Regions from separate parts of the Kribbella swartbergensis genome, predicted to be linked through region 2. Evidence: riboswitches for the same ligand, from Rfam matches in the RefSeq annotation. Region 2 holds a riboswitch; each other region holds the start of a gene.
What was found. Region 2 has a riboswitch for cobalamin ahead of ACYVOK_RS07275 (putative cobaltochelatase). Riboswitches for the same ligand answer to the same signal wherever they lie in the genome.

Region 1 (10,054 bases), on a different contig from region 2:
TGGGCTTCGTCCGGCGGCCGGACCGCGACTGGTCGCCGATCCCCGGTATCGACCTCTACGCCTTCGCCCTGGACCTGTGACGATCACGCTGAGCCCCGCCGAGTGGACGTCGTACGCCGACGCCCATCGTGCCCGCGTCGACAAGCTGGTCGCGGATCACCTCGATCGCCGGAAGCGCCGCGAGGCACACCCGGTCGAGGACTTCCTCTTCACCTACTACCCCACCCGCCCCAACCAGCTCCGCGTCTGGCATCCCGGACCTGGGGTGCGCCTGCTCGAGGCCACGGAGTACGCCGGGCGTCGCGGCTACACGTACGCCGACGGCGCCGCCTTCCTCGACCCGGCCGAGGTACGGCGGCGTGCCGAGAGCATCGCGTGGATCCGGCAGTTGCTGGCCGCGACCGCGGACCGTCAGCCGCAGTTCGGCTGCTTCGGGCTGCACGAATGGGCGATGGTCTACCGGACGAACGCCGTACGGCACGAGAAGTGGCCGTTGCGACTGGGTGCCGAGGGCACCGATCGGGTGGTCGAGTCGCACAAGGTCGCGTGCTCCCACTTCGACGCCTTCCGGTTCTTCACCGCACCGGCTCGCGGGCTGAACGTGCTGCAGCCGACCCGCGAGTCCCAGCCGTCGATGGAACAGGGCGGCTGCCTGCACGCGAACATGGACCTCTACAAATGGGCCTGCAAGCTGATGCCGTTCACGCCCAGCTCACTGCTCATGGACTGTTTCGAACTGGCGCGCGACATCCGCACCCTCGACATGCGCGCGTCGCCGTACGACCTGTCCGCCCTCGGCTACTTCCCCGTCCCGATCGAGACGCCGGCCGGCAAGGCGGAGTACGCCGCGGCCCAACGGGACTTCGCGGGTCGGGCCCGGCCGCTGCGGTTGCAGCTCGTCGCGTTGTGCGACGAGCTACTCGGCTAGGGTCGGCATATGGGGAAGATCGTCGCGATCGCAATCGGACTGCTGCTGGCCGTGTCCGGGGCGATCTTCACGTTCCAGGGGCTCGGCTACCTCGAAGGCAGCTCCATGACCGGCAGCAGCTTCTGGGCCGTCGTCGGCCCGATCATCGCCGCCGCCGGCGTCTCCCTCCTGTACGTCGCCATCCGCGGCCCCCAGCAACGCCGCTAGGGCACGTCTAGAAGCGGCGGGGTGGGTCGTCTCGCGTGGTGCGGTGGACGGTGACGAGGGCGTCGCCGTCGACGGTTGTGGGTGAGACGACGGTGTAGAGGGTGCGGCCGCCGGGGAAGTCGAAACGCTGGGCCGGGCCGGTGGTGCCGGTCGAGGCGCTCCGGACCGTCAGGCCTTCGACGGTCTTGTCGTCGGTGAGGTAGCTGAGGACCAGGCTCAGGCGCTCACGACCGGCGAAGGGGCGAGTGTCGTCGGTGCCCGTCGGCTGGACGCGGTCCGCGCCGCCGATCAGGTCCTCCGGTTGGGCCCGGTTGTCGTACGAACCGTCGTCGGCGGGCATGCTCGCGAACTGGTAGCCGCCCTTCGTCTGGAAGGCGTAGAGCGTGCGCTGGCGGAGCATGCCGGCCGGGTCGTAGTACGTGCGGTCGTCGACGAGGATCGGCGTACCGATGATCGGGGTCGCTGTGAGCTGCGCCGCCCGCGGATCGAGCGGCAGCGGGGATCGCGTGTGCCGGCCGAGCTGGATCGGATCCGGTGACGGATCCGCGGCCGGGCCCGAACACACCGTGCGCTTGCCGATCAGCCAACCGGTCCCGGCTCGGGTCAGTTCGGTCCGGGCGATACGTCGCCCGGCCGCGTCACCGTACTCGAGGACGCCGGTCTGCCCTTTCACCGTGATGTTGTACCGCGGTACGCCGTACTCGATCGCCTCCGTCGGCGCTTGACCAGGAGCGATCACGGCGCGGATCGGCTTGCCCGTCACCGAGTTCGTGCCTGGCGTGATGAGTGTCCGATGGCGGCAGGCCCAGTCGCCGATCGGTCCGGCGGCCGGCCCTGCCGCCGGCTCATTGGTCCGCGGCTTCGCCGGTGGTGTGCTCGTGGTCGCCGCGGGCTGTTCGTTGCCGTCGGCAATAACAGCGCCGACGGTGACGGTGACCAGAACGGTCGCGACCGAGGCAGCGGCCAGGTACGGCGCCAGTCGCCGGCGCCACGGCCTCGCGTGGACTGCCGGTCCCGCTCCGGCGGTGCGCTCGTGCACCGCGTTCCACAGGCGGTCGACGTCGACCCGAACCGCCGACGCGGCCCGGTCCAGTTCGGTCCTGAGTTGACGCTCGGTGTCGTTCATCGGTGATCCTCGAGTTCCGTGGCAAGCCGGGCCAGGCCGCGGCTGACGAGTGACTTGACGGTGCCGACGCGCACCCGCATGGCGGTCGCGATGTCGGCCAACGGCAGATCCAGCCAGTAGCGCAGTACCAGGGCCTCGCGCTGCCGAGGCGCCAGCCGATCGAGGGCCCGCATCAGGCCCAGGACGGACTCGTCGCGCTCGACCTGCTCGCTCGCGGGAGCCGCCGTGACGAGATGGACTGTCTTCCGGTCGGCGATTACCTTGCGGCGCTGCCGGCTCCGCACCTCGTTGACCACGATCCGGTTCAGGTACGCGATCACGTTCCCGATCCGGTGGTCGTCAGGTACGGCGTACAGGCGGCAGAACGCCTCCTGGACGACGTCCTCCGGATCCTCGGCTCCGAGCAGGTGCGCCAACCGCACCAGCCGGTCCGCGTGCGCCCGGAACAACACTTCGAACGGCGGATCGCCGGACGCCACCCCACCCGGATCGTCGGCGGCCACCAGGTCTCCCATCATCAGCCCCATACCTGAACGACGAACCCGTGGCCGAAAGGTTGAGTCGCCGGGGCCAACGTTCAGACGGGTCTGGTGGCCTTCAAGGCGAAGAGAAGTGGAATACGTGGTGCGTCGTCGGGGAGACGCCACCAGCCCTCAGGGGTTTGCTGCATGGCGGGCCAGCGCGGCCATTGCAGGACCTCGGACTCGCGCAGCGAGGTGATGGCCAGGCCGGTGGCGGCGAGGGTGGTGACGAGTTCGCCGAGGCCGTGCCGCCATTCGTAGCTGCGCTGGCGGCCGGGGACCTCGTCGCCGGTGTAGGTGACGGTCGAGTCGTGGGCGATCGGACCGCGGCCTTCGAGGTAGTCGGTGCGGATGGTCAGGTCGTCGGCTTCACCGGGGAGCGCGACCGGACGCAGTGCGTTGAGCAGCGGGTGGAACTCGACGATATACAGGACTCCACCGGGTTTGAGGAGCTCGCGGACGACCTTCGCCCACTGGTCGAGGTCAGGCAGATAGCAGAGCGCACCCTTGCCGGTGTAGACGATGTCGAACTGACGTCCCGGCAGCGCGTCCACCGCGTCGTACACATTGGCGTGCACGTACTCCACGTCCACCCCTGCTTCGGCCGCGATCCGCCGGGCCTGCTCCAGCGACCGCGCGGACAGATCCAGACCGGTCGTGCGCGCTCCCTGACGGGCGAACGCGATGGTCTCGGTCCCGAGGTGGCACTGCAGATGCAGTACGTCGCGCCCGTCGAGCGGACCGAGATCCTCCCACTCGTAGTCCGCGAACCAGAACTCCGCCGGCCGACTGTAGAAGTCGCTCGCCGCATGCAACGGCGCCCGGGCATCCCAGTCCGCCTCGTTCGCCGCCACCATCCGCAGTGCATCCGCATCCAGCGTCACCTGCCCAGCCTGCCAACCTGACGGGTCACGGTGGGTGGAGGGGCACAGTGCAGCAGTGTGCTCGTTCAAGGTTATGCGCTAACCTTGAACAGAGAAGGAGTGTGGTCATGGCGCGGGTGGAGCTACATCGGTGGCCCGGGCATCCGGACGGGTTCACCCGGGCGGAGCGGTTGGGCGGGTCGTACGAGCTGTACTTCCCGGATCCGTTGGCCGGGCGGACGTTCGACCTGAGCGACGAGGTGCTCGCCGCACTGGAGGATGCGGCCGGCGATCTCGGCCGCCTCGATGCGACTGCCGCCGTACTGACGAACAGCGAGGCGCTCGCACGACTGCTGCTCCGGGCCGAGGCCGTCGGGTCGTCCCAGATCGAAGGCCTGGTCGTCGGGGCGCGTCGGCTGCTGAAGGCCGAGGTACTGCGGGAGCGGCAGCGGGACGTGACCGCCGAGGAGGTGCTCGGCGCCGTCGACGCGATGACGTGGGCGACCGAGTCCGTGCAGGCCGGTGACAAACTCGAGGTCGAGCACCTGCTCGAGGCTCACCGGCGGCTGATGGCGCACTCGCCACATCCGGAGCTCGGCGGCGAGGTCCGGTACCTGCAGAACTGGATCGGCGGCCGCTCCCCCGCCGAGGCGTACTACGTCCCGCCGCCGGCTCAACTGGTCCCCGAACTCCTCGCCGACCTGATGGCCTTCGTCCGCGAATCTCCCCTGCCGGTGCTGGCGAAGACCGCGATCGCGCACGTGCAGTTCGAGACGATCCACCCCTTTGCCGACGGCAACGGCCGGACCGGTCGCGCGCTGATCCACCTGATCCTGCGCGCGGAGGGCCTGGTCCAGCGGACCGTCCCACCGGTGTCCCTGTCGCTGGCCACCCACGCGACGCAGTACGTCGAAGCGCTCACCGCCTTCAGGCACACGGGCAAGCCGACGAGTCCGCGCGCCCGGACGGCGGCCAACCAATGGCTGCTCATGTTCGCCGCCGCGTGCAGCCACGCGACCGCGGAGGCGGCCCGGTTCGAGCGGGCGGCGGCCGACCTCAAGGCCGCCTGGCGCGAGCGGGCCGCACCGGTCCGGGCCGGCTCGGCCGTGGAACTGCTGATCGAGACACTGCCCGCCGCGCCGGTGCTCACGCTGGCCGGCGCGGCCCGGCTGATCGACCGCTCGCAACAGGCCGCCAACCAGGCACTCGCCCGGCTGGTCGAGGCGCGCGTGCTGCGCGAGATCACCGACGGCCGCCGGAACAGGGTCTACGAGGCGCCTGAACTGATCGACGCCTTCACCCTGCTGGAACGACGTTTCGCCAGCCCGGCCGCCGACACCAGGATCGAGCCACCTACCAGACCAGTGCCACCGAGGCCAGAACCGACACACCGCGCACATTGACTTTCTCCTCCCGCTCGGGCAACAATTCGAACACATGTTCGATCCTGCCGCAAAATCCGACCCAGGAGCGTGAGGAAGTGTGATGCCGGAGCCGTTCGACTGGGACATCCTGCACCGCCCGTCGGCGATGGCGATGGTGCGCGGCCAGCTCGGCTTCAGCTGGATGGTGCTGTCGGGCCGGCTCGCCGAGCTGACCGACGAGCAGTACTTCTGGCAGCCGAGCGGCGAGGCGCTGACCGTCGTCCGCCGCCATTACGCCGGCCGGTTCCGGTCCCTCGGCTCCGGCGAATGGGTGGCCCAGTGGCCGGCCGAGCCCGACCACCGCGGGCCGCGCACGATCGCCTGGCTGATCGCGCATCTGACCGAGCAGTTCTTCGAGCGCTGGGAGTGGACGTTCGGCGAGCGGCGGCAAGGCCGGGCGGACATCACCTTGCACGGCAACGCCCGGGACGCGGTGGCCTGGCTGACGCACTGGGTGGACGCGTGGCAGGACTCGATCGCGGCACTCGACGAGGACGAGGTGATGACGGTCGGCCTCAGCCAGGCGTCCGAGCTCGACGCGGCCGAGCCGTTCGGCCACGTCGTACTGCGGCTCAACCGTGAGCTCATCCATCACGGCTCGGAGATCATGACGCTCCAGAATCTCTACGCGGCCGCAGCGTGAGCCCCCGGACCACAAGATGCGCGACACGCGGCGTGGCGCTACCACAAGATCTAGCTCCAGCCACCTAGCATCACTACTGCTGGTGGTTCGGAGCGACCGGCACCACAAGATGTGGGCCGCTCCGAGGCAAGAGGGGAATCCGGTGCGAGTCCGGAGCTGCCCCGCAACGGTGAGCGGAGACCGTCCGCGAGTCCGGATACCTGCCACCGGCGCGTGCACCGCCGGTGCGCGCGGTCCGAGACCTCGAGGGTGGGTCGCAGGGCGTGACGGCAGTAGACCCGGCCGGTGCTGCCTGTCCCGTCGTGCGCCCCATTCACGAGTCACGGACCTTCGAACTCACGTGGAAAGAGCATCTGTGACCGTCACTTCCTCATCACGACCGGCGGCCAACGGGCCGACGCGGTCGATCGAGCTGACCGTCGTACGCCGCGACGGCAGCACAACGGCGTTCGACCAGGGCAAGATCGCCGTCGCCATGACCAAGGCGTTCCTCGCCGTCGAGGGTGCCGACGCCACCGCGACACATCGGGTCCGGGACCTGGTGGCCGACCTGACCGGCCGGGTCGTCGACGCCCTGACCAGTCGCGGCCCCCGCCATCTTCAGGCCCGGCGCAGCGTCCACGTCGAGGACATCCAGGACCAGGTCGAGCTGGCGCTGATGCGCGCCGGTGAGCACCAGGTCGCCCGGGCCTACGTCCTCTACCGGGAGGAGCGCAGCAGGGCCCGCACGCCTGCGGACCCGGCCGGCGTCGCCGAGAAACCCACGATCACCGTCCGCGCCGCCGACGGCAGCACCGCGCCGCTGGACGTCGACCGGCTGCGCCTGATTGTTGCGGAAGCGGCCGACGGGCTCGACGCGGTCGATCCCGACCTCGTCCTGGACGAGACCCTCGGCTCCTGTTACGACGGCATCGCGCAGCACGAGGTGGAGCTCGCGCTGGTGATGGCCGCCCGGGCCTACGTCGAGACCGAGCCGCAGTACAGCTTCGCGGCGGCGCGTCTGCTGCTCGACCAGATCCGGCGCGAGACGCTCGGTCGGGTCCAGGGTGAGCCGCGCCAGGCCAGCCAGGCCGACATGGCCACGGAGTACGCGGCGTACTTCCCGGAGTACGTCCGGACCGGGATCGACGCGGGGCAGCTCGACCCGGAGCTGGCTGACTTCGACCTGGCTCGGCTCGCCGCCGCGATCCGGCCGGAGCGGGATCTCGACTTCACGTTCCTGGGTCTGCAGACGCTCTACGACCGGTATCTGCTGCACATCGACAAGGTCCGGTACGAGCTGCCGCAGGCGTTCTTCCTCCGGGTTGCGATGGGGATGGCGCTGCGGGAGGACGACCGGGAAGCGCGGGCGATCCAGTTCTACGAGCTGCTGAGCTCGTTCCGGTTCATGTCGTCGACGCCGACGCTGTTCAACTCCGGCACCACCCGGCCGCAGCTGTCGTCGTGTTTCCTGACCACCGTCCAGGACGACCTGGCGGGCATCTTCACCAAGATTCGCAACAACGCGCTGCTGGCGAAGTACTCCGGCGGCCTCGGCAACGACTGGACCCCGGTCCGCGGGATCGGCGCGAAGATCCGCGGCACCAACGGCGAGTCGCAGGGCGTCGTCCCCTTCCTCAAGATCGCCAACGACACCGCTGTAGCGGTCAACCAAGGTGGCAAGCGGAAGGGTGCGGTCTGTGCGTACCTGGAGACCTGGCACATCGACATCGAGGAGTTCCTCGATCTGCGCAAGAACACCGGCGACGAGCGTCGCCGGACCCACGACATGAACACCGCCAACTGGGTGCCCGACCTTTTCATGCAGCGGGTCGAGGCCGACGGCCAGTGGACGCTCTTCTCCCCCGACGAGGTCCCGGACCTCCATGACCTGTACGGCGCCGCGTTCGCCGAGGCCTACCGTCGTTGCGAGGAAGCCGCGGACCGTGGTGAGATCAGGGTGTTCCGCCGGGTCCGGGCGGTGGAGTTGTGGCGGCGGATGCTGACCGTGTTGTTCGAGACCGGACATCCCTGGATCACCTTCAAGGACGCCTGCAACCTGCGGTCGCCGCAGCAGCACGACGGCGTGGTCCACTCGTCGAACCTGTGCACCGAGATCACCCTCAACACCACCGTCGACGAGACGGCCGTGTGCAACCTGGGTTCGGTGAACCTGGTCGCGCACCTGACCGACGGCGGCCTCGACGCCGAACTGCTGCGCGACACCGTGAAGACGGCAGTGCGGATGCTCGACAACGTCATCGACGTGAACCTCTACACCACGCCCGAGTCCGAGCGCGCGAACCAGCGGCACCGCCCGGTCGGCCTCGGCCTGATGGGATTCGCCGACGCGCTGTTCGCGCTACGGATCCCGTACTCCTCCGACGCGGCCGTCGCCTTCGCGGACCGTTCGATGGAGCAGATCAGCTACCACGCGATCGAGGCGTCCAGCGACCTCGCGGCCGAACGCGGCCGCTACTCGACGTACGACGGTTCACTGTGGAGCCAGGGCGTTCTGCCGATCGACTCGATCGCTCTGCTCGAGACCGCGCGAGACGGCGACGTGATCGTCGACAAGACTACGATCCTCGACTGGGACGCCTTGCGCGCCAAGGTGCTCCGGGACGGTATGCGCAACTCGAACGTGATGGCGATCGCGCCGACCGCGACGATTTCCAACATCTGCGGGGTGAGTCAGTCGATCGAGCCGGCGTACAGCAACCTGTTCGTGAAGTCGAACATGTCCGGCGAGTTCACCGTGGCGAACCCGTACCTGGTCGCCGACTTGAAGGCGCGCGGCCTGTGGGACCAGGTGATGGTGTCGGATCTGAAGTACCACGACGGCGTCCTGGCCGGTATCGAGCGGATCCCGGCCGACCTGCGCGAGTTGTACGCCACCGCGTTCGAGATCGACCCGCACTGGTTGGTGCAGGCGGCGTCGCGGCGGCAGAAGTGGATCGACCAGGCACAGTCGCTGAACCTCTACATGGCGCAGCCGTCGGGACGGGCGCTGGACGAGCTCTACCGGTCGGCATGGCGCCATGGCCTCAAGACGACTTATTACCTCCGTTCCCAGTCAGCGACCCACGTGGAGAAGTCGACGCTGCAGGGCACCGACGGCCGGCTGAACGCCGTACCGGTTGCTCTGCCCGAGCTGAGTGGGGCCGCGTGCTCCATCGACGACCCGGATTGCGAGGCGTGCCAGTGACCCCCACCGGACTGGGCGAGATCGCCGTGGGCGCCTCCCGGGTGGAGGTGGCGGACAAGGCGATGATCAATGCGCGGGCGGACGTCAACCAGTTGCTCCCGTTGAAGTACCGCTGGGCGTGGGAGAAGTACCTTGCCGCCTGCAACAACCACTGGATGCCGACCGAGGTGTCCATGCAGGCCGATATCGCCTTGTGGAAGTCTCGTGACGGCCTCACCGAGGACGAGCGGTTGATGCTGAAGCGCAATCTGGGCTTCTTCGCCACCGCGGAGTCGCTGGTCGCGAACAACATCGTGCTGGCCGTGTACCGGCAACTGACCAACCCCGAATGCCGGCAGTACCTGTTGCGTCAGGCGTTCGAGGAGGCCGTGCACACGCACACCTTCCAGTACATCTGTACGTCGCTCGGCCTGGACGAAGGCGAGTTGTTCAACATGTACCGGGAGGTGCCGTCGATCTCGGACAAGGACGCCTGGGCGCTGAAGTACACCCGGCACCTGGAGGATCCGGACTTCCGCACCGGGACGCCGGAGGCCGACACCGCGTTCCTGCGGGACCTGATCGCGTTCTACGTGGTGTTCGAGGGGATGTGGTTCTACACCGGGTTCGCGCAGATCCTGTCGCTCGGCCGGCGCAACAAGATGGTCGGGATCGCCGAGCAGTACCAGTACATCCTGCGGGACGAGTCGATCCATCTGAACTTCGGCATCGACTGCATCAACCAGATCAAGCAGGAGAATCCGCACCTGTGGACGGCCGGGTTCCAGGCCGAGGTGCGGCAGATGCTGACCGAGGCGTGTGAGCTCGAGGTCGCCTACGGGCGGGCCACGATGCCGAATGGCATGCTCGGGCTGACCGCGGAACTGTGCGAGCAGTACATGCACTTCATCACCGACCGCCGCGCCGAACAGATCGGCCTCGCCCCGATCTTCGGCGAGACCCGCAACCCGTTCGGCTGGATGTCGGAGGTGATGGACCTGAAGAAGGAGAAGAACTTCTTCGAAACCCGCGTCATCGAGTACCAGTCGTCCAGCGGACTCAGCTGGGACTGACCTTCTAGATTGACTCCATGACGAGACGATCGGTGCGGTCCCGGCGTGGGTGAGCGTCAGCCGATCCTGGCCGCGGCGCGAAAGGTGGTCGCCACGGCGACCA
Region 2 (10,054 bases):
GTCGAACACGTCGTACCCGGAGCCGAGGTCGATCGTGCTGCGCGCCTTGAACGAGAACACCGCCTGCGACTTGGAGTCGTCGCTGTAGAAGGTGACCTGCTCCTTGAACGCCAGCCGCTTCTGCTGCGCGAAGGCCAGCAGCGGCCCGTCCGACCCGTCCGGGTTGGTGGCGATCAGCTCGTACTTGTTCGCCATCATCGTGATCCGCTGCTTCATCGAGAACGCGGGCACGTACATGGCTGCTTGGCCTTGTGGTGGAACGGTCATGCGGACGAGTGTGTCATCCCGACCAGTCCACTCCACAGGCCAGCGCCCCGGCCCGGAGCCCACGCGCGAGGCCGTCGGCCAGCTCGGACTCCTCGACGACCTGTACGACGAGCTGTCCGACCCCTTGCATCGCCAGGTCGCGTGCGACCTCGACACCGAGCTCAACAGCCTCCACCGGCGTACGCGCCGGCCGCCACAGCACTCCGAAGTCAGCCGCCGGCCGGTCAGGCCCCAGTTGGACGACGAGCGCGTCAAGCTCTTCCAGATACTCCGACGGATCGCCACCCACGACCACACGAACTCGCTGCCAGCCGACAGCCCGTACTGCGTTCTTACCGGCGTTCACCGCGTCGTCCTCGATGGACGAGCTCCGACGACCCCACTGCTCGTGGTGCACGGCCCAGGCGAGTGGACGGCGTGCGGCCCACCCGGTCCGTACCAGCTCGGGTGCCGCGGCGAACTCCTCGACATGGCCCACGCAGAGGTAGCCGACGAGCTCTATGTGCGCGGGAAGGTCCAGCACGGCGGCGACCTCACCGGGCTCGAAGAACGAGACCCACCCGACGCCGAGCCCTTCGGCTCGTGCGGCCAGCCAGAGGTTCTGGATGGCGATCGCCGCCGAGAACCAGGTCGTGCGCGGATCCGCATGCCGGCCGAGGACGTGCCTGCCGCCACGGCCGGGGTCACAGGTCACAGCGATGTTGAGTGGCGTGTCGAGAATCGCCTCGATCTTCAGCCCGTCGAACGCCTGACGCCGGTCGTCCGGAAGCGATGCGGCGAACGCGTCACGCTGAGCAATGGCCAGGTCGTGCACCTTGCGGCGCGTGGCGATGTCGCGGATCAGCAGGAAGTCCCACGGCTGGCTGAGGCCCACACTCGGTGCACGGTGTGCGGACTCCAGCACCCGAGTGAGTACGTCGTCGGCGATCGGCTGGTTCACGAACCCACGCCGTACGTCCCGGCGCTCGGCCAGCACGCGATGCACCACGTCCCGCTCGGTCGGCGGGTAGCCGGGGGCGGCACGTAGGCGTCCGACGGCTGTGGTCGCGTTCGGGGACTTCCGTTTGGGAACCAGGAGTTCGGCGCCGGTCAGGAGCACAGCCGCCTCGGCAACGCTCGGCGTGCTCGTCAGGTGTTCCACCCGGTCACTCGGCGTCGGCACGGTCTGATGCTTCAGGTCTTCGGCGCTTGCGGTCCGGAGGCCGGCGTGCAGCGACGCCACCAGACGCTGCAGACCCGGCTCTGTCTCCCGGCCCTCAACGGTGATCACAGTGCGCACAACTCCCCCGCCCGCCTCGGCCAGTGCGGCGTCGACCAGGTCGCGGAGTTCGCGGTACGACGTACCGGAGCGCAGACCGACTCCGACGACCAGGTTCACTTCTCCAGCCCGGCGTGGACACGAGCGGCCGCGACCAGGCGCGCGGGCACGTCGGGGGTCGCGGTCCAGTGCAGATGCAGGTACGACGCGTGCAGCCGGGACCGGGTGAGGCCTTCGGCCCCGCTCGGGAGGTACCAGGCCGGATCCACCTCGGTGTCGAGGTCGATCATCGTACGGTGGAACTCGTGGCCGCGGACGCGCCGTCCCTCGTCGAAGAACGCGGTCGTGCTCGCGGCGATCGCCGTACGGTAGCCGAGCGTCAGGCTGCCGGTCATCCGTCCGGTCGCGGGGAGGACACCGGTCATCGGGTGACCGTCGAGCTCGCGGCACAGGTAGAGCAGGCCGGCGCACTCCGCGATGACGGGCAGGCCGGCCGCGATCTCGGTCGCCACCTGCCGACGGAGCCCGACGTTGGCCGACAGGGCTTCGGCGTGCAACTCGGGGAAGCCACCACCGAGATACAGCGCTGATGTGGCTTCAGGCAACGGGTCGGACAGCGGGTCGAAGGTGACGACGTCGGCGCCGGCGGCTGCGAGCAACTCGGTCGTCTCGGTGTAGCGGAACGAGAACACCGGCCCGCCGGCAACCGCTACGACCGGACGACCTTCCTCGGCCGGTGTCACCTCGGTCGCCGGATCCCATGCCGCCACGTCGAACTCCACCGCGGTGCGGGCGGCCGTCACAAACGCCTCGAGATCAACGCCCTGTCGTACCAGCTCGGCCGCCGCCTCCACGGCTGCCTCCGCCTGCCCGCGTTGTTCGTCGGCCGGGACCAACCCCAGATGGCGGCTGGGCACGGTCAGGCGGGTGTCCCGCCGGAGTACGCCGAGCACCGGTACGCCGGTCGGTGCGACACCGGCCCGGACCTCGGCCTCGTGGCGATCCGAGCCGACCTTGTTCAGGATCACCCCGACGATCCGAACCTCGGTGTCGAAGGCAACGAATCCGCTGACCACGGCACCGACGCTGCGCCCGGCCGCGGAGGCATCGACGACCAGCACGACGGGTGCCTTGAGCAACTTCGAGACATGGGCCGTGGAGGAGAAGCCCTCGGTCCCGAGTGCACCGTCGTACAGGCCCATCACACCTTCGACGACGGCAAGGTCCGTACCCGCCGCGCCGTGCGCGAACAGCGGTGCGACGCGCTCCTCACCCTGCAGCATCGGGTCGAGGTTCCGCCCGGGCCGACCGGTCGCGACGGCGTGGAAGCCGGGGTCGATGTAGTCGGGGCCGACCTTGAAACCCGCGACCGTGTGCCCGGCCTGCCGGAGCGCCGCCATCAGCCCGACGGCGACAGTCGTCTTCCCCGCGCCTGATGCGGGCGCGGCCACCACCAGACGCGGGATCACCACTCGATGCCCTTCTGGCCCTTCTGACCCGCGTCCATCGGGTGCTTGATCTTGGTCATCTCGGTCACCAGGTCGGCGGCGTCGAGCAGTCGCTGGTCGGCGTCGCGGCCGGTGATGACGACGTACTGATGGCCAGGCCGGTTCACCAGCGTGTCCACCACCTCGTCGACGTCGACCCAGCCCCACTTCATCGGGTACGTGAACTCGTCGAGTACGTAGAGGTCGTGCGTCTCGGACCCGATCCGGCGCTGGATCTCCCGCCAGCCCTCGAGGGCGTCGGCCGCGTGGTCGTCCTCGGTGCCGGCCTTGCGCGCCCAGCTCCAGCCCTCGCCCATCTTGTGCCACTCCACCGGACCGCCCTGACCCGTTGCCTCATGCAACTGCCCGAGCGCCCGGAAGGCACTCTCCTCGCCGACCTTCCACTTCGCGCTCTTGACGAACTGGAACACGCCGATGTTCCAGCCCTGGTTCCAGCCGCGCAGCGCCATCCCGAAGGCGGCCGTCGACTTTCCCTTCATCTCGCCGGTGTGGACCATCAGCAACGGCCGGTTCCGTCGCTGCCGGGTGGTCAGGCCGTCCTGCGGTACGACGGCGGGCTGTCCCTTCGGCATCAGGCCGCCCTCCGTTCGGTGACGGCCCGGACCAGGTTGCCTGCGGCAACGTCACCGAGGTCGAGGTACTCGGCGCCGAGGTCGGCGGCCAGCTCCGCGGCGAGACCGAGGCGGACACCGCGATGCGGTTCACAGTCGACCACGACCGTGGCGATTCCCTGCTGGGCCAGCCATCCGGCCGCCTGCCTGGCGCGCGCGAAGGCGTTGTCGCCGTGGGTTGCCCGGCCGTCGGTGACGAGGACGAGCAGCGGCCGGCGGCGTGGATCGCGGATGGCGGCGATGCGGAGTACTTCCGCCGTCTGGAGCAGGCCTTCGGCGAGCGGCGTGCGACCACCGGTCGGCAGCGATTCAAGACGTCGTACGGCGGTTTCGACGCTGCCGGTCGGCGGGAGCGCGACCGTGGCCGACGCGCCGGCGAAGGTGACGAGGCCGACGGTGTCGCGGCGCTGGTAGGCGTCGAGCAGCAGTGAGACGATCGCCGTCTTCACCTCACCCATGCGTTTCTTCGTACCCATCGACCCGGACGCGTCGACGCAGAACAGGACGAGGTTGCCCTCGCGACCTTCACGTACGGCGAGGCGCACGTCCGCCGCATGCACCGTCAGTCCGGGACCGCTTCGTCCCCTCGCTTGCTGGTGAGGGGCCGCTGACCGAAGGGTCGCCAACAGGTGCGGTCGACCGGGCTCCCGCCCGACCCTTGGTCGATCGCCGACCACGCGGCCCAGGTCGGTGATTGCCCGCGACCGTCGTCCGGCAACGCCCGCACCGGCGGACTGCACGCTCAACAGTCGAGCCTTGTAAGGCTGCGAGCTCCCGACGACCTCCTCCACTCCCGCCGGGCCGGCCTTCACATCGCCGCTGTCAGCCTCGCCCGAATCCGCGTCTGCGCGGTTGCCGGCGTCGGCATTGGCCCGGTTGGCGGCGTCGGCGTCGGCCCGGTTGGCGGCGTCGGCGTTGGCTGGGTCGGTTGGATCGGCGTTGTCCGCTTCCGAGGGGTCGGATGGGTCGGCGCCGCCACCGTCCGGCCCGCCCGGTCCGCCCCGGCCGTCCGGGTCGTCGTCGGGGTCCGGGGGTGGCGTGCTGTTCCTGATCGCCTCTTCGAGTTGGTCGTCGTCCAGGCCAGGGGCGTCGAACGGGTTGCGGCGTTTGCGGTGGGGCAGGGCGAGCTTGGCGGCGGCGCGGACGTCCTCCACCTCGACCACCGTCCGGCCCGACCAGGCCGCGTGCGCGACCGCCGTACGCGCCGTGACGAGGTCAGCGCGCATCCCGTCGACGTCGAACGACGCGCAGATCTCGGCGATCTGCCGCAGCGCCGCCTCGGTCAGGATCACCTGGGGCAACAGGTCACGGGCCTTCACGATCCGCTCGGCGAGTTCGCGCTGCGTTCCGTCGTACTGCGCGGTGAAGCCGGCCGGGTCGGCCTCATAGGCCAGGCGAGCGCGCATCACCTCGACGCGGATGGCCGGGTCGCGGCTGGCGACGACGTCGACGGTCAGGCCGAAGCGATCGAGCAGTTGGGGGCGGAGCTCGCCTTCCTCCGGGTTCATCGTGCCGACCAGGACGAAGCGGGCGGGATGGGTGACGGACACACCGTCGCGTTCGACGGTCGCGCGGCCCATGGCGGCGGCGTCGAGCAGTACGTCGACCAGGTGGTCGTGCAGCAGGTTGACCTCGTCGACGTACAGCAGCCCGCGGTGCGCGGCGGCGAGCAGACCGGGTTCGTACGCCGTGACGCCTTCGGCCAGCGCCCGTTCGAGATGGAGCGAGCCGAGTACGCGATCCTCGGTGGCGCCGACGGGAAGCTCGACCAGCCGAGCCGGGCGGACCGCGCGCTCCGACCCGTGCGGGCCGTCGGGGCACGATGGGTCCGGGTGCTCGGGGTCGCAGGAGAACCGGCAGCCGGTCACGACGTCCACCGGCGGGAGGATCTCGGTCAGCGCCCGGACCGCGGTGGACTTGGCCGTGCCCTTCTCGCCGCGGATCAGCACACCGCCGATCGCGGGTGAGACGGCGGCCAGGATCAACGCCAGCTGGAGATCCGCCATACCGACCACGGCGGTGAACGGAAACCCGGAGTGTCCCCGCGGGGTGAGCTCGGCTGGTGTGGTCGGAGCTGGCCGCATCGGCGGGGGTCCCTTCGTCGAGCGGGTGTCCACGCCCGCTACGGCTGGTACGCCGTACCGCGGTGATCGCGGACCGGCGGACGGACGCGGATGTCCTGGCTCCCGGGTCACCCCGGTCACAGTGGCGGGACCGCCCCGGACTCCCGGCCGCAGCCGGTCACCGGTGTTCCTCCACAACCGTCCGCCCGATCATGGCACACCGCATCCCCCTCCTCCGCGACCAGGCTCACATCGCCGCCCCACGACATCCTTCGTTGTCGGAGGTCGGCGTTAGCGTGGGCGGATGATCAAGGCGTGTCTGAACGGGGATCGGTCGCGGGCCGATCATCCCGGGGTGCCGATCACGCCGGAGGAGTTGGCGCGGGAGGCTGCGGGCGCGGTTCGGGCTGGCGCCCTCGCGGTTCACATCCACCCGCGCGGAGCCGACGAGAAGGAGAGTCTGCGCTGGGCCGATATCCATGCCGCGGTCGAGGCCGTTCGGCAGCGGTGTCCCGGCGTGCCGATCGGCGTGTCGACGCGGGAGGAGATCGTTCCGGATCTCGCCCGGCGAACGGAGTTGCTCGCCGGCTGGGAGCGCGGGCCCGACTTCGCGAGTGTGAACTTCCACGAAGACGGCGCCGAGCGGATCGCGGACCTGCTGATCGAGCGCGGGATCGGGGTCGAGGCGGGGCTGTTCACGGCGAAAGCCGCTGAGAAGTACGTCGCCTGGGGCGGACCCGTGACGCGTGTCCTGGTCGAGGCCTTGCCGGGCATTTCGCCCGGTGCTGACGGCGTCGAAGCCGCACAGGCGACCCTGGCGGCGCTCGGTCCAAGTCAGGCCGAGCTTGTCGTCCATGGTGAGAACGAGTGGGCTTGCCAGTACTGCGATGGGCGACGACGCAGGGCTACGGCATCCGGATCGGGTTCGAGGACGTCCTGACCGGACCCGACGGACAGCAGGTCACCAGCAACGCGGATCTACTGGCCTACCTGTAACACAAACGTCCTGACCACCTCGGCGTCACGGTCAGAGGTGACTCGCCGGCGGAGAGTTTCATCGGTAGGCGGCGAGGCGTTTGGCGAGGGTGGTGGCGGCTGTGTCGTCCTTGACCTCGCGGATGCCGACGATCGGGGTGACCGAGACGAAGCCGGCGGCGAGCAGGGCTTCGTCGGAGCCTGGCACCGGGTTCGCGGCCGGCGGTTGGAGTTCGATCATCGGCTCGCCGGTCGGGGCCGTCGTACCGGTGATCCGGGACCGCTTGATCGGGGCCAGGGACGCGTGCCGGGCGCCGGCCAACTGGTCGAGCGGGCGGTCCGGCACGTTGATCGTCAGCACGGTCCCGGCCGGCTCCGGCACGATCCAGGTCAGCGCCTCGGCGGCGACCGCACCCGCGGTCTCCCAGTGCGCCGGGTCTTCGGAGTCGATGCTGACGGCAACCGCCGAGATGCCCTGCCCGGCCGCGGTCAGCGCCGCGGCCACGGTGCCGGAATGGAAGATCGGTACGCCGATGTTGTGGCCGCGGTTGATTCCGGACACGACCACGTCGGGCGCCGCGCCGAACGCCCCGACGGATGCCAGCGTCACCGCGAGGGCCGGCGTCCCGTCGATGCCGTGGTAGGCGATACCGCCCTCCTCCTCGACGTCGGTCCGGATCGGGCGGCCGACCATCCCGGCCCGGGCCGAGCCGACACCGCTCTGGTCGTCGAGCGGCGCCACCACCAGGACGTCGTGCCCCAGTTCGGCGATCGCGGGTGCGAGCGCCCGGATCCCCGGAGCCTGGTAACCGTCGTCGTTGGTGATCAGGACTCGCAGGTTCTCGGGCGCCATACCTCTACCCAATCAGCCCCGATCTTCGATGTCACCCTCTGTCTCAAGGACTGCGCTGCGTAGCGTCTCGAGTGCTTCCGCGGAGGGCTCGGCCCACAGACCGCGCTGCGCCGCCTCGAGCAGGCGCTCGGCGATGCCGTGCCGCGCCCACGGGTTGGACCTGCGGAAGAACTCCGCCATCTCCGGGTCGGCGACGTACTCGGTCGTCAGCGTCTCGTACATCCAGTCGTCGACCACGCCCGCGGTCGCGTCGTACCCGAACAGGTAGTCCACCGTCGCGGCCATCTCGAACGCGCCCTTGTACCCGTGCCGCCGCATCGCCGCCATCCACCGCGGGTTCACCACCCGGGCCCGGAAGACCCGCTTGGTCTCCTCTTCCAGAGTCCGCGTCTTCACCTGCGCCGGTACGGCGGAGTCCCCGACGTACGCCTTCGGGTTCGAACCGGTGAGGTGGCGGACCATCGCGATCATGCCGCCGTGGTACTGGAAGTAGTCGTCGGAGTCCATGATGTCGTGCTCGCGGGTGTCCGCGTTCTTCGCCGCCACCTGGATCCGGGCGTACGCACGCTCCATCGACCCGCGCGCCTCGGTGCCGTCGAGATCCTTGCCGTACGCGTACCCGCCCCAGACCGCGTACACCTCGGCCAGTTCGGCGTCGGTGCGCCAGTTCCGCGCGTCCACCAGCGGCAGCAGGCCGGCGCCGTACGAACCTGGCTTGGAGCCGAAGACGCGGGCCGTCGACGAGCGTACGTCGTTGCCCGCAGCAACATCCGCGTCGACGTGGGCGCGCAGGTAGTTGTCGTCGGCCGGCTCGTCCAGCGCCGCGACCGTGCGCACGGCCTCGTCCAGCAACGCGACGACATGCGGGAAGGCGTCCCGGAAGAAGCCGGAGATGCGGACTGTCACGTCGACCCGCGGCCGGCCGAGCTCCGAGAGCGGGACCACCTCGAACCCGGTGACCCGGCGCGACGCGTCGTCCCAGACCGGGCGGCAGCCGAGCAGCCACAGCACCTCAGCCAGGTCGTCGCCCTGGGTGCGCATGGCCGACGTGCCCCACACCGTCAGACCGACGGATCGCGGCCACTCCCCTGTCTCGGCCTTGTGCCGGTTCAGCAGCGAGTCGGCCAGCGCGACGCCGACATCCCATGCGTTGCGACTCGGGATCGCCTTCGGGTCGACCGCGTAGAAGTTGCGGCCGGTGGGCAGGACGTTGACCAGACCACGCGTCGGCGACCCCGACGGGCCGGCTTCGACGAAGCGGCCGTCCAGCGCGCGCAGTACGTTGGTCAGCTCGTCGCCGGTCCTGGCGAGCCGCGGCACGACCTCGGTGGCGGCGAAGGTCAGCGACGCCTCGACTCCGGCCGAGGACCGCCCGAGCACCTCGGCCACGACCACCGGCACCTTCGCCGCGTCCCAGCTCAGCGTCTCCATCCCGACGACGAGCTTCCGTGCGACCGCCTCCAGCAGATCGACGCCGTCCGCGCCCGTCACCGCGGGCAGATCGGCCAGCGTCGCCAGGTCGGTGAGGTCCACCGCACGTCCCGGGTCGGCCAGAAGCTCGGACTCGGAGACGCCGAAGGTCTCGCCCAGCGCCGTACGCAGACCTGGGATCGAGTACGACCCGCCCCAGAGCTGCCGGGCTCGCAGTACGGCGAGCACCAGGTTGATCCGCGCCTCTCCGGTCGGCGCATCACCGAGCACATGCAGCCCGTCGCGGATCTGCACGTCCTTGATCTCGCACAGATACCCGTCGAGATGCAGGACGAACTCGTCGAACTCCTCGTCGTCCGGCTTCTCGGAGGTGTGCAGGTCGTGGTGCAGCTGAGCGGCCTGGATCAGCGTCCAGATCTGGGCCCGCAGGGTCGGCACCTTGTCCGGGTCGAGCGCCTGCACGGTCGCGTACTCGTCGAGCAGATACTCGAGCTTCGCCATGTCGCCGTACGTCTCCGCCCGGGCCATCGGCGGCACCAGGTGATCGACGACGGTCGCGTGCGCACGCCGCTTCGCCTGGGTCCCCTCGCCGGGGTCGTTGACGATGAACGGGTAGACCATCGGCAGATTCCCGAGTACGGCGTCCGGCGCGCAGTCGGCCGCCAGACCGATGCCCTTACCCGGCAGCCACTCCAGCGTCCCATGCTTGCCCAGGTGTACGACGGCATGCGCGCCGAATCCGCCGTCGTCGACGGACGCCTCGAGCCAGCGGTACGCCGCCAGGTAGTGATGCGACGGCGCCATGTCCGGGTCGTGGTAGATCGCGACCGGGTTCTCCCCGAACCCCCGCGGCGGCTGGATCATCAGGACGACGTTCCCGAACCGCAACGCGGCCAGCGCGATCGCGGGCTCGTCCCCGGACGTGTCGACGTACAACTCCCCCGGCGGCGCCCCCCAGGCCTCGGTCATTGCCTCTCGCAACGATTCTGGGACGCGGCCGAACCACTGCTCGTACGTCGACAGCGGGATCTTCGCCACCGCGTTGGACAACTGCTCGTCGGTCAGCCAGTCCACGTCGTGACCACCGG
Region 3 (10,054 bases), on a different contig from region 2:
GGCGATCTCCACCTGATGCGGTGCGTCCAGGCGACTGTAGGTGAGGTAGAGCAACGGCTCCCAGCGGTACGGTCCGCCCTCCTGCCGCGCGTGCTGCGGGAGTTCCTCCCGTACGGCGTCCAGCTCGCCGGCCACCACCTTGGTGTGAATGTTGCTGAGGGCAATCTCCGGGAAGCGGTCGAGCAGTTGGCGTGCGGCACGTTGCCGGGCCGGGTCGTCCTGGCCGTAGTGCAGGGTCGCCAGCCGGAGGAACTCGTCGGCACGCTGGTCAGGGGTGCCGAGCGGGCCGCCGATCGGCTGGCGATGCGGTGCTCGGCTGTACCGGTCGACCAGCTCGAGATGCCGCACGATCCGCGGCCAGCTGGGGAAGCCGTAGCTCCGCGCGATCACGAGCTGGGCGTCGGCGAGCGTCCGGACCGGATGGAACTCGGCGGCGAGCGCCACCGCCTCCGGGTCGTCGGCACGGACCTGTTTGAGCAGCGTCTTGGCCTGTTTGCGCAGGTGGTCCAGGTGCGGGTCGTTCGGGAGATTCCGGGTCGGCATCGCGACCTCCTCTCTACGAGCCTGCTGTCCGCGTCGTCAGGCGAGAAAGGAGGTGGAAACCACTGCACCGCATCGCACGCAGGTGGGCTGAGCCCTTCCCGCGGACCGGAGGCACCCTGAGCGCCTACCGGAAGGCTAACTCACCCAGCCTTCACGGCACGAGACCCAGCTCACGTCCGCGATGACTTGAACATGTTCAAAAAATCGCCATACGCTCGGGCCGTGACAGTTTTGAACGTGTTCAAATGGTGAGGACGTGGTGAGCATGACGGTGACGACGTACCTGATCTACCTGGCGATCGCGGTGCCGCTGACCATCTGGGTGGCCCGCACGCTGAGCCGGAACGGCCGGATCTTCCTGGTCGACGTGTTCCATGGCAACGACGACTTCGCCGACGCGGTGAACCGGCTGCTCGTGGTCGGGTTCTACCTGGTGAACCTCGGGTTCGTGACGCTGTTCCTGCGGACCGACAGCGCGGTCGTGGACGCTCGCGGCGTGTTCGAGGAGCTGAGCGTGAAGCTCGGCATCGTGATGCTGGTGCTCGGTGGGCTGCACCTGATGAACGTCTGGATCTTCAACGCCATCCGCCGGCGCAGCCGGATCGACGACATGACCAACCCGCCGGTTCCGCCGGACGACGTCCTGCCGGCCGGCGCGCTGACGGGCACCGAGCCGCCCACCCGTTTCGGCTACTGACCATGCGTGAGCTGACCGTCCTGTACGACGCGGAGTGCGGTCTGTGCCGCCGGTTCAAGGACTGGCTGGCGGCACAGCGGCCGGCGCCGAACGGGCAGGGAGGGGTGGTGCGCCTCAGGTTCGTCGCGGCGGGGTCGGCGGACGCGCGGGCGCTCTACCCCGAGCTGGATCACGCGGCGACCCTGCGCGAGGTGACGGTGGTCGCCGACGACGGGTCCGTGTACGTCGGCGACCGGGCGTGGATCGTGTGCCTGTGGACAACGTGGGAGCACCGGCGCACCGCCGTACGGCTGGCGAGTCCGGCGATGCGTCCGGTGGCGCGGGCGATGGTGCAGGCGGCGGCGGGACTCCGACGCTTCAGTGGGGGTGACTACGCTGACCGATGTGACGGACAGTGCGACCACCAAGGGTGAGCAGACCCGGGAGCTGATCCTGTCCACCGCGTTGCGGCTGTTCCGTGAGCAGGGGTACAGCAAGACCACGATGCGGGCGATCGCCACCGAAGCGGGAGTGTCGGTCGGCAACGCGTACTACTACTACAGCTCCAAAGAGCACCTGATGCAGGCGTACTACGACCACCTGCAGGAGCAGCACCGGGACGCCGTCGAGTCGATCCTGGCGTCGGAGACCGGGTTCGTTCCCCGGTTGACCGGTGTACTGCGGACCTGGCTCGAGGTGGCGGCGCCGTACCACGAGTTCGCCGGGACGTTCTTCAAGACCGCGGCGGACCCGAAGAGCCCGCTGTCGCCGTTCAGCGACGAGTCGCGGCCCGCCCGGGAGGCGAGTGTCGAGATCTTCCGCCGGGTGGTCGGCGGTTCGGACCTCAAGCTGCCGGCCGACCTGAAGGCGGAGCTGCCCGAGCTGCTGTGGCTGATGCAGATGGGCATCGTGCTGTTCTGGGTGCACGACGACAGCGAGGATCTCCGCCGGACCAAGGCGCTGATCGACCGCTCGGTCCCGCTGGTCGACCGCCTACTGCGGCTGACCCGCATCCCGGGGGTGCGCGGGGTGGTGAACGACATCGTCGGCCTGATCCGCACGCTCAGGCCGTAGCTACTCGCCGGTGAGTCCGTCGATCCGCTCGCGCAGGAAGTCGGCGTGGCCGTTGTGGCGGGCGTACTCCTCGATCATGTGGACGAGGAGATAGCGGACCGAGTAGTCGCCCTCGCGCCGGGGTCGTCGAAAGGTGTGGTCGAGGTCGTAGCGCGCGATCAGCTCGTCGGAGGTCTTGACGATCGCCCGATAGTCCCTGACGTCCTGCTCGGCCCCGGCGGCGTCGACGAGGTCGAAGTCGCCGTCCGGGTGCTCGTCGGTCCAGAACGTCGCCGTGACCGGGAGCTGCGCGAGGCAGATCTGGTACCAGTACCGCTCGACCTCGGTGAGGTGGCGGACAAGCCCGATCAAGGACATGCTGGACGGCTCGACGCTGCGCCGAACCAGCTGCTCGCCGGTCAGACCGGAGATCTTCCACAGCAGCGTCTCGCGGTGGAAGTCCAGGAAGCCCTGAAGAAGTTCGCGTTCACCGGCGGCGGTGGGTGGATCCACCCGAGATTCCGTAGTCACAAGGTGAACCCTAGGCGCCGGTGTGACATGTCTCCTGTGGACAACGGACGAGGGTTCGGCCCCCAGTGCCGTAGACTGCTCGTGACGGCCCGCTCAGTTCTGCCTCGGGCCGGTGAGCGCAAACACAGTGCGCCAGCAGTCGACTACCACGCGCCGCGGCCGGAGCCGCGCCGGGCAGGACGACCCCCGACCTTTGGAGTACCTACATGGCGGCCAGCCGCCCCACGTCCACATCCCCCCAAGCTGTCTCCACCTCCACCACTCGTCCCCGCCGGCGTCGTTCCGGTGCCCGGCGCAACGATTCGGCGGCGCGCCCGCTGTTCTCCCCGCCCGCCGGCACTCAACGGCAGCCTGAGGTTGCTCAGAGCAACAGTCCGGTGTACGACGAGGTGGCCGAAATGGTTGTCCCGGACAACCTGACGTTCGCCGATCTCGGCGTACCGGCGCCGTTGGTGTCGGCACTGTCCGCGGCCGGTGTGTCCACGCCGTTCCCGATCCAGGCGGCGACGCTGCCCGACTCGCTGGCCGGCAAGGACGTGCTCGGACGCGGCCGGACCGGCTCCGGCAAGACGTACGCGTTCGTGCTGCCGGTGCTCGCCCGCCTCGCCGCGAGCGGAGCGAAGCGCAGGCCGAAGCACCCGCGGGCGCTGATCCTCGCGCCGACGCGTGAGCTGGCGACCCAGATCCAGGCGTCGATCACGCCGCTGGCCGACGCGCTCGGCCTGCGCACGATGACGATCTTCGGCGGGGTCGGCCACGGCCCGCAGATCAACGGTCTGCGCCAGGGCGCCGACATCGTGGTCGCCTGCCCCGGCCGGCTCGAGGATCATCTCCAGGCAGGGCACGTGAAGCTCGACGCGATCGAGATCACCGTCCTGGACGAGGCCGACCACATGGCCGATCTCGGCTTCCTGCCCGCGGTACGGCGCATCCTCGGGGCGACCCCGTCCGGTACGCAGCGGTTGCTGTTCTCGGCCACGCTGGACGCCGGCGTCGACGTACTCGTGCAGCGGTTCATGACCGCCCCGGTCACGCACAGCGTGGACTCGGCGCAATCACCGGTCGCGAAGATGACCCATCACGTGCTGCACGTCCAGGCCGATTCCCGGCTGCCGGTGCTGGTCGACCTGACCGCGGCGCCGGGCCGTTCGCTGGTCTTCACCCGGACGAAGTACGGCGCCAAGTCGCTCACGAAGAAGCTGATCGCCCAGGGCGTTCCGGCGGTGGAGTTGCACGGCAATCTGTCGCAGGGCGCCCGGACCCGGAACCTCGAGGCCTTCGGCAACGGTACGGCGAAGACGCTGGTGGCCACCGACATCGCGGCGCGCGGTATCCACGTCGACGACGTCGCGCTGGTGATCCACGCGGACCCGCCGATCGAGCACAAGGCGTACCTGCACCGCTCCGGCCGGACCGCCCGCGCGGGCGCCGAGGGCACCGTCGTCACCTTGATGACCGACGACCAGGTCCGCGACGTCCGTGACCTCACCCGCAAGGCCGGCATCGCCGCGAAGATCACCAGGCTCACCAGCGGCGATCCGCTCCTCGCCGAGTTGGCCCCCGGTGAACGCCGCTTCGTGGAGCCGCCGGTCGCGACACCGGACAGCGCCCGCGCGTCCACCGGTGGTGGGTCAGGTCGAGGCAACCGTCGTCGGCGCGGCTCACAGTCGGCGACCGGTCAGCGGCCCGGCGGTCAGCGTTCTGGCGGTCAGCGTTCCGGAGACGCGGGTGGCGCGAAGTCGGGTGGGCCGGCGCGTGGTCGCGGCCGCTCGAAGTCCGCGAGCACGCCGAAGACTTACAGCACCAGCACGCCGGGCTCCAGCACTCGCCCGGCCGGTGCCGCCGCATTCTCCGCCGGCAGCCGCGCCGGGGCTGCCCGTCGCGGTCGCTGAGCCCGCGGCCGTCGAGCTGACGCAAGGCCTGGTCAGGCGCTGCCTGACCAGGCCTTGTGCACGCCCAGCTGGTGCGCGCCGTCGCGGTGGACCGGCGAGCCGGGCGGTACGGTGCGTTGGTGAACGTCGTCGCGCAGGTGTTCGTCGTGCTGGCCGGGCTGTTTCATGTCGCGGTGTTCGCGATGGAGAGCCTGTTGTTCCGGAAGCCGAGTACGTACCGGCGGTTCCGGGTCAAGGACGACGCCGAGGCCGCGGTCGTGAGGCCGTGGGCGTTCAACCAGGGGTTCTACAACCTGTTCCTCGCCCTCGGGGCGCTCGGCGGGCTGATCGCCGGCGGTGGCGGGGGTTGCGCGGTCGCGCTGTTCAGTTGTGCGTGCATGGCCGGTGCCGGTGTCGTCCTGGTCGCGACCGACCGCCGGATGGTGCGGGCCGCCGCCGCGCAGGCCGTCCCGCCGATCCTCGCTCTGGTGTTCGCCGCGGTTCTCTAGTTGACTTCAAGTGCAGTTGATGTCCGAGGGTTCTCGCATGACGACGACTGCCGCGGACCCGATCACCACTGAACCGACGACCGGTGGTGTGCTCTCACCGCAGTACCGGGCGCTCACCGTCGGGATGGTCGCGCTGATCACTCTGGTCGCGTTCGAGTCCCTGGCTGTCACCACCGCGATGCCGACCGTCGCCCAGGCGCTGGACGGCCTTTACCTCTACGCGCTCGCGTTCGGCGGGCCGCTGGCCTCCGCTGTGGTGGCGATGGTTGTCTCCGGGACCTGGAGCGACCTCAAAGGGCCGACCCGCCCGCTCTGGCACGGGACCGCGTGGTTCCTGGCCGGCCTGATCATCGCCGGTCTGGCACCGACGATGGAGATCCTCGTCGCCGGTCGCATCATCCAGGGCTTCGGGTCCGGTCTGCTCACGGTCGCCCTGTACGTCGTGGTCGGCCGGCTCTACCCGGCCAGGCTGCGGCCGCGCATCTTCGCCGCGTTCGCCACCGGCTGGGTCGTACCTTCCCTGGTCGGCCCTGCGATCGCCGGTCTGATCGTCGAGCACACCAGTTGGCGGATCGTCTTCCTCGCCGTACCGGTCATCGCCATCCCGGCGGCGCTCGTGATGCGGCCCGGCCTGGCCCGCGGCGCTGCTCAGGAAGTACGGCCGGGTCGGCTGTGGGACAAGCGGGCGCTGTTGGCGGTGGCGGCGGCGGTCGGCGTCGGCCTGCTCCACTACGGCGGTCAGCAGCACGGCGTACTGCGGATCGTCCTGCTCGCGATCGGTCTTGCCGGTGTGGTCGCGTTCGCGCCGAAGCTGCTGCCGAGCGGCACCTTTGTTTTCCGGTCGGGTCTGCCGTCGGTCGTCGCGTTGCGGGGGCTGGTCGCCTCGGCAGGCTTCGGTGCCGAGGTGTTCCTGCCGCTGATGCTGACCCGGGAACGCGGCCTGTCCCCGGCCCTGGCCGGTCTGGTGCTGACGGTCAGCGCGCTGAGCTGGACCGCTGCCTCCTGGTACCGCGGCCGGCCCAACCAGCCGTTCTCCCACGCGGTCTTCCTGCAAGCCGGCATGGTGTCGATCATGCTCGGCATCGTCACCGCCGCCCTGACCTTGAACGACAACGTCCCGGTCGTGGTCGGCATCCTCGGGTGGAGCCTCACCGGTCTCGGCATGGGGACCGTCTTCCCGACCCTGTCGGTGCTGGTGCTCGAGTACTCCGAACGCGACGCCCAGGGTGCCAACAGCTCCGCACTGCAGTTGAGCGACTCGTTGTCCACAGCAACGGTCTTGGCCGTCGGCGGTTCTCTCTTCGCCGTGCTGGAGCCGCGCTCCGCGGTGACCGCCTATCTCGTCGCCTTCGGCCTCCCGGCTCTGCTCGCCCTGCTCGGCGCACAGGCCGGACGCCGAACGGCCCGGTGACCTACTCCTTCGAGCCGGTGACGGCGATGCTGGCCCCGAGGCCGATGATCATCAGGCCGCCGGCCCCGCCGACCAGCTCGAGGCGGCGCGGCGACCGGGCGAACCACTCGCGAGCGGTACCGGCGACGAGCGCCCAGGCGCTGTCCGAGACCAGGGCGATCAGGATGAAGATCAGGCCGAGCAGCAGGATCTGGAGCCACGCCGGGCTGCCCGCGTTCGGGTCGACGAACTGCGGCAGCGCGGCGGCGAAGAACACGGCGGTCTTGGCGTTGGTGACGCCGACGAGGAAGCCCTGACGCATCGTCCGGCGGCTGTTGCCCGGCTTCACCGCACTCGTCATCGCGGTCACCAGGGACTTGCGGTGGCGGAAGGCCTGGACGCCGAGATAGATCAGGTACGCCGCTCCGGCCAGCTTCACCACGGTCAAGGCGATCGCGCTGGCGGCGATCAGGGTGCCGAGGCCGAGGGCGACCGCGATCAGCATGACCGCGGCGCCGACGGTGTTGCCGACCATCGTCAGCACCGCCTCGCGCCGCCCGACGGCCAGCGCGCGTCCGACGATGAACAGCACACTCGGACCGGGGACGACGATGATGATGAACGCGGTGATCGCGAAGGCGACCAGGTGATGGGCGGACGGCATCTGCTCAGGGTAAGGGCGGCCGTGGGGAACGTCACCCCGGTTCCGGCAGCGTTGACCCCCTCGATCCCCACCGATACGGTTCGGGGGACAACCTGCGGTGCCAGGAGGGAAGCCGGTGAGAGTCCGGCACGGCCGCGCCACTGTGAGCGAGCACTGCTCGTGAGTCAGGACGCTCGGGCACCAGCAGCCTTTCGAAGGGGACGCGCACTTCCCCAGGAGGTTCAGATGGCAGCTCCTGCCCGCACTCTCGCCGTACCGGCCGTTTCTCCCCGTCTTCTCGCCGTCGCGCTGCTCAGCGTCGGCGTACTGCTCCTGCTCGGCTACCTGGTCGCCTTCGACCAGGGTGCGGTGTCCCAGTCCGGGATGTACCTGCACGAGCTGATGCACGACGGCCGCCACCTGCTCGGCGTGCCCTGCCATTAGCCGCATGCGCACCTTCGGATCGCTCCTGGTGCGCGGACTGATCGTCGGACTCTTCGCCGGCCTGCTGGCCGGAGCGTTCGCGTACTCGATGGGCGAGCCGCACATCGACGCCGCGATCGCGATCGAGGAAGCCGGCGGCGCGCACACCCATTCGCACGACCAAGGCGAAACCGCTGCCTCCGGGGAGGCGCCGCTCGTCAGCCGCGACGGCCAGCGGGCCGGCCTGTTCCTCGCCACCACGCTGTACGGCGTCGCCCTCGGCGGCGTCTTCGCCGTCGCGTTCACCCTGCTCCGGCGCAAGCTGCGGACCGGCAACGACTCGTACGCCGCTCTGGGCCTGGCCGCGGCCGGATTCGTCGGCATCGTGCTCGTGCCGTTCCTGAAGTACCCGCCGAATCCTCCGGCGGTCGGCGATCCCGAGACGATCACCCGCCGTACGGTGACCTATCTGCTGACCCTGGTGATCGGTCTGCTCGCGGTGTGGGCCGGTGTGGCCGCCTCCCGGTGGGCCGCCCGGTTCGGTGACGTCGCGCGACTGGCCGGTGGTGTCGCGGCCTTCCTTGCGACGGTCGTGGCGGCGTACCTGATCCTGCCCGCGATCAACGAGGTTCCGGGGTCGTTCCCCGCTACGCTGCTCTGGCAGTTCCGGTTCGCCTCACTCGGTACGCAGGCGACGCTGTGGCTCCTGCTCGGTTTCGGGTACGCCGCCGCGGTGGATCGCCGGCTCTCCCGACAGAAGGTGGTTGCCGCGTGAGCGGGTTGAAACTGGTCGCCCATGCCCTGACTCCCGCGTTGCGCGGACTCGTCCTCGGTGGAGACGCCGAGCCGGATCCGGCGAGCCTGTCGGCCGCTCGCGAATTCGAGTTCGAGGCCGATGCCGTGTACGCCGGGCCGGAGCGAGCCGCCGTACTCACGGCCGAGGCGCTCGGCCTCACCCCGGTCGTCGAGGAGGCGCTCCGGGATCGGGAGTACGGCGAATGGACCGGGCGTGAGCTCGAGGAGTTGCTGGGCGCCGAGCCGGAGCGGGTGGCCGCCTGGCTCGAGCGGCCGCACACCGCGACACCGGGTGGCGAGACGGAGAACGACGTACTCACCCGGGTGGCGGACTGGCTCGGAGACCTCGCTCAGCAGGACGACGACAGCCGTTCGATCGTGGCCGTCGTCCACCCGGCGGTCGTCCGGGCGATGGTGTTGTACGTGCTGGATGCCCCGGCGGAGTCCTTGCGTCAGGTCGACGTCCGGCCGCTCGCCACCGTCACCCTCACCCGGTCCGACGGCTCCTGGTCCCTGGCCTTCCACTGAGCCGAACCCGCAGGCGAATCGCGGCGTCGCGTCGCGTTCGGTGCGGTCAAGGTGTATGACGGGGGTGTGACGCTCACCGAAGCGCGGAACTTCCTCCGCTCGGAACTACTCGCCGTCGCGGCGACGGTCGTCCCGGACCAGACACCGGTGGTGACGCAGGATGTCGGCCCGGTGAACCAGGGCGCCCTGTCCGACGACCGCGGCCCGGAGTCCGTGTGCACGATCACGGTCGAGACCGGCGACCCCACGTCGCCGGATCCGGAGGCGCTGATCACGTTCGCCGCCGAGACGCTGGCGGCACGCGGCTGGAAGGTCGAGCCGGAGCCGGCCGACGACGGCAAGTACCGCGTCAACGCGCGGCGCGAAGGCTACGACCTCACCGTCGACGCCCAGAGCACCGACTGGCGGATCACCTTCACCGGCCAGACGCCGTACGCCGACGACGTCTGATCAACTCGTCGCGGCCCGCTCGGCGGCACTGCGCAGTACGCAGAACTCGTTGCCCTCGGGGTCGTGCATGGTGACCCACCCGGTGCCGTCGGGCTCCCGGCGGTCGTATGCGATGGTGGCGCCGAGCGTGAGGAGCCACTCGACCTCCTCGTCGCGCGGACCGTCCGGCTCGAGATCCAGGTGGACGCGGTTCTTGACCGTCTTCTCGTCGTTGTTCTGCTCGAAGAGCAACGTCACCGAGTCCGTCACGACGGCCGCGTACGGGTCGCCCGGCTGGTCGTCGTCGGGTCGTGGGGCCTTCAGCACCTTCAGCCAGAAACCGGCCAGCTCGTAGGGGTCATGGGCATCGAAGGTCACCGTACGCACGCGCGAGGTCATGCGCCGAGACTACTTCCGGAAGAACAGCCGGTCCGCCGGGATCGCCGGGTCGAGGTACGGCGTGAAGCCGGCGGCGACGGCCAGATCGGTGAGGGCGCCGGGCATCCAGCGGTGGACGTGGACGTTCATCGGGTGCCCGCCGTACCCGGAGGTCTTGTGGGTGGACTCCTCGCCGACGTGGAACCCGAGGGCGAGGACCCCGCCCGAGGCGAGCACCCGGTGGAACTCGGCGAACGCCTGTGGCACCACGTCGCGCGGCAGGTG

Region 1: another riboswitch for cobalamin. It lies ahead of ACYVOK_RS25100 (ribonucleoside-diphosphate reductase subunit alpha); the one in region 2 lies ahead of ACYVOK_RS07275 (putative cobaltochelatase).
Region 3: another riboswitch for cobalamin. It lies ahead of ACYVOK_RS05695 (CbtB domain-containing protein); the one in region 2 lies ahead of ACYVOK_RS07275 (putative cobaltochelatase).

Annotation. Positions count from the first base shown of each region.
Region 1 is NZ_BAAGPM010000026.1:217,381-227,434, reverse strand. Features, by position in the region: gene ACYVOK_RS25140 (GNAT family N-acetyltransferase) at 1-80, shown strand, start outside; gene ACYVOK_RS25135 (3-methyladenine DNA glycosylase) at 77-928, shown strand; gene ACYVOK_RS25130 (hypothetical protein) at 938-1,135, shown strand; gene ACYVOK_RS25125 (hypothetical protein) at 1,143-2,261, opposite strand; gene ACYVOK_RS25120 (RNA polymerase sigma factor) at 2,258-2,788, opposite strand; gene ACYVOK_RS25115 (class I SAM-dependent methyltransferase) at 2,839-3,666, opposite strand; gene ACYVOK_RS25110 (Fic family protein) at 3,774-5,048, shown strand; gene ACYVOK_RS25105 (DinB family protein) at 5,131-5,712, shown strand; cobalamin riboswitch at 5,779-5,934, shown strand; gene ACYVOK_RS25100 (ribonucleoside-diphosphate reductase subunit alpha) at 6,068-8,899, shown strand; gene ACYVOK_RS25095 (ribonucleotide-diphosphate reductase subunit beta) at 8,896-9,951, shown strand; gene ACYVOK_RS25090 (serine hydrolase domain-containing protein) at 9,997-10,054, shown strand, end outside.
Region 2 is NZ_BAAGPM010000014.1:92,480-102,533, reverse strand. Features, by position in the region: gene ACYVOK_RS07295 (hypothetical protein) at 1-267, opposite strand, end outside; gene bluB (5,6-dimethylbenzimidazole synthase) at 281-1,645, opposite strand; gene ACYVOK_RS07285 (cobyrinate a,c-diamide synthase) at 1,642-2,997, opposite strand; gene cobO (cob(I)yrinic acid a,c-diamide adenosyltransferase) at 2,991-3,605, opposite strand; gene ACYVOK_RS07275 (putative cobaltochelatase) at 3,605-5,728, opposite strand; cobalamin riboswitch at 5,797-5,922, opposite strand; gene ACYVOK_RS07270 (3-keto-5-aminohexanoate cleavage protein) at 6,012-6,647, shown strand; gene ACYVOK_RS07265 (hypothetical protein) at 6,620-6,703, shown strand; gene surE (5'/3'-nucleotidase SurE) at 6,762-7,535, opposite strand; gene cobN (cobaltochelatase subunit CobN) at 7,548-10,054, opposite strand, start outside.
Region 3 is NZ_BAAGPM010000008.1:415,297-425,350, reverse strand. Features, by position in the region: gene ACYVOK_RS05740 (ankyrin repeat domain-containing protein) at 1-543, opposite strand, end outside; gene ACYVOK_RS05735 (hypothetical protein) at 809-1,240, shown strand; gene ACYVOK_RS05730 (thiol-disulfide oxidoreductase DCC family protein) at 1,243-1,653, shown strand; gene ACYVOK_RS05725 (TetR family transcriptional regulator) at 1,625-2,293, shown strand; gene ACYVOK_RS05720 (DinB family protein) at 2,294-2,803, opposite strand; gene ACYVOK_RS05715 (DEAD/DEAH box helicase) at 3,202-4,695, shown strand; gene ACYVOK_RS05710 (DUF1304 domain-containing protein) at 4,752-5,183, shown strand; gene ACYVOK_RS05705 (MFS transporter) at 5,221-6,594, shown strand; gene ACYVOK_RS05700 (LysE family translocator) at 6,596-7,237, opposite strand; adenosylcobalamin (AdoCbl) riboswitch at 7,342-7,412, shown strand; gene ACYVOK_RS05695 (CbtB domain-containing protein) at 7,463-7,660, shown strand; gene ACYVOK_RS05690 (CbtA family protein) at 7,665-8,414, shown strand; gene ACYVOK_RS05685 (histidine phosphatase family protein) at 8,411-8,962, shown strand; gene ACYVOK_RS05680 (hypothetical protein) at 9,029-9,412, shown strand; gene ACYVOK_RS05675 (VOC family protein) at 9,413-9,790, opposite strand; gene ACYVOK_RS05670 (class I SAM-dependent methyltransferase) at 9,800-10,054, opposite strand, start outside.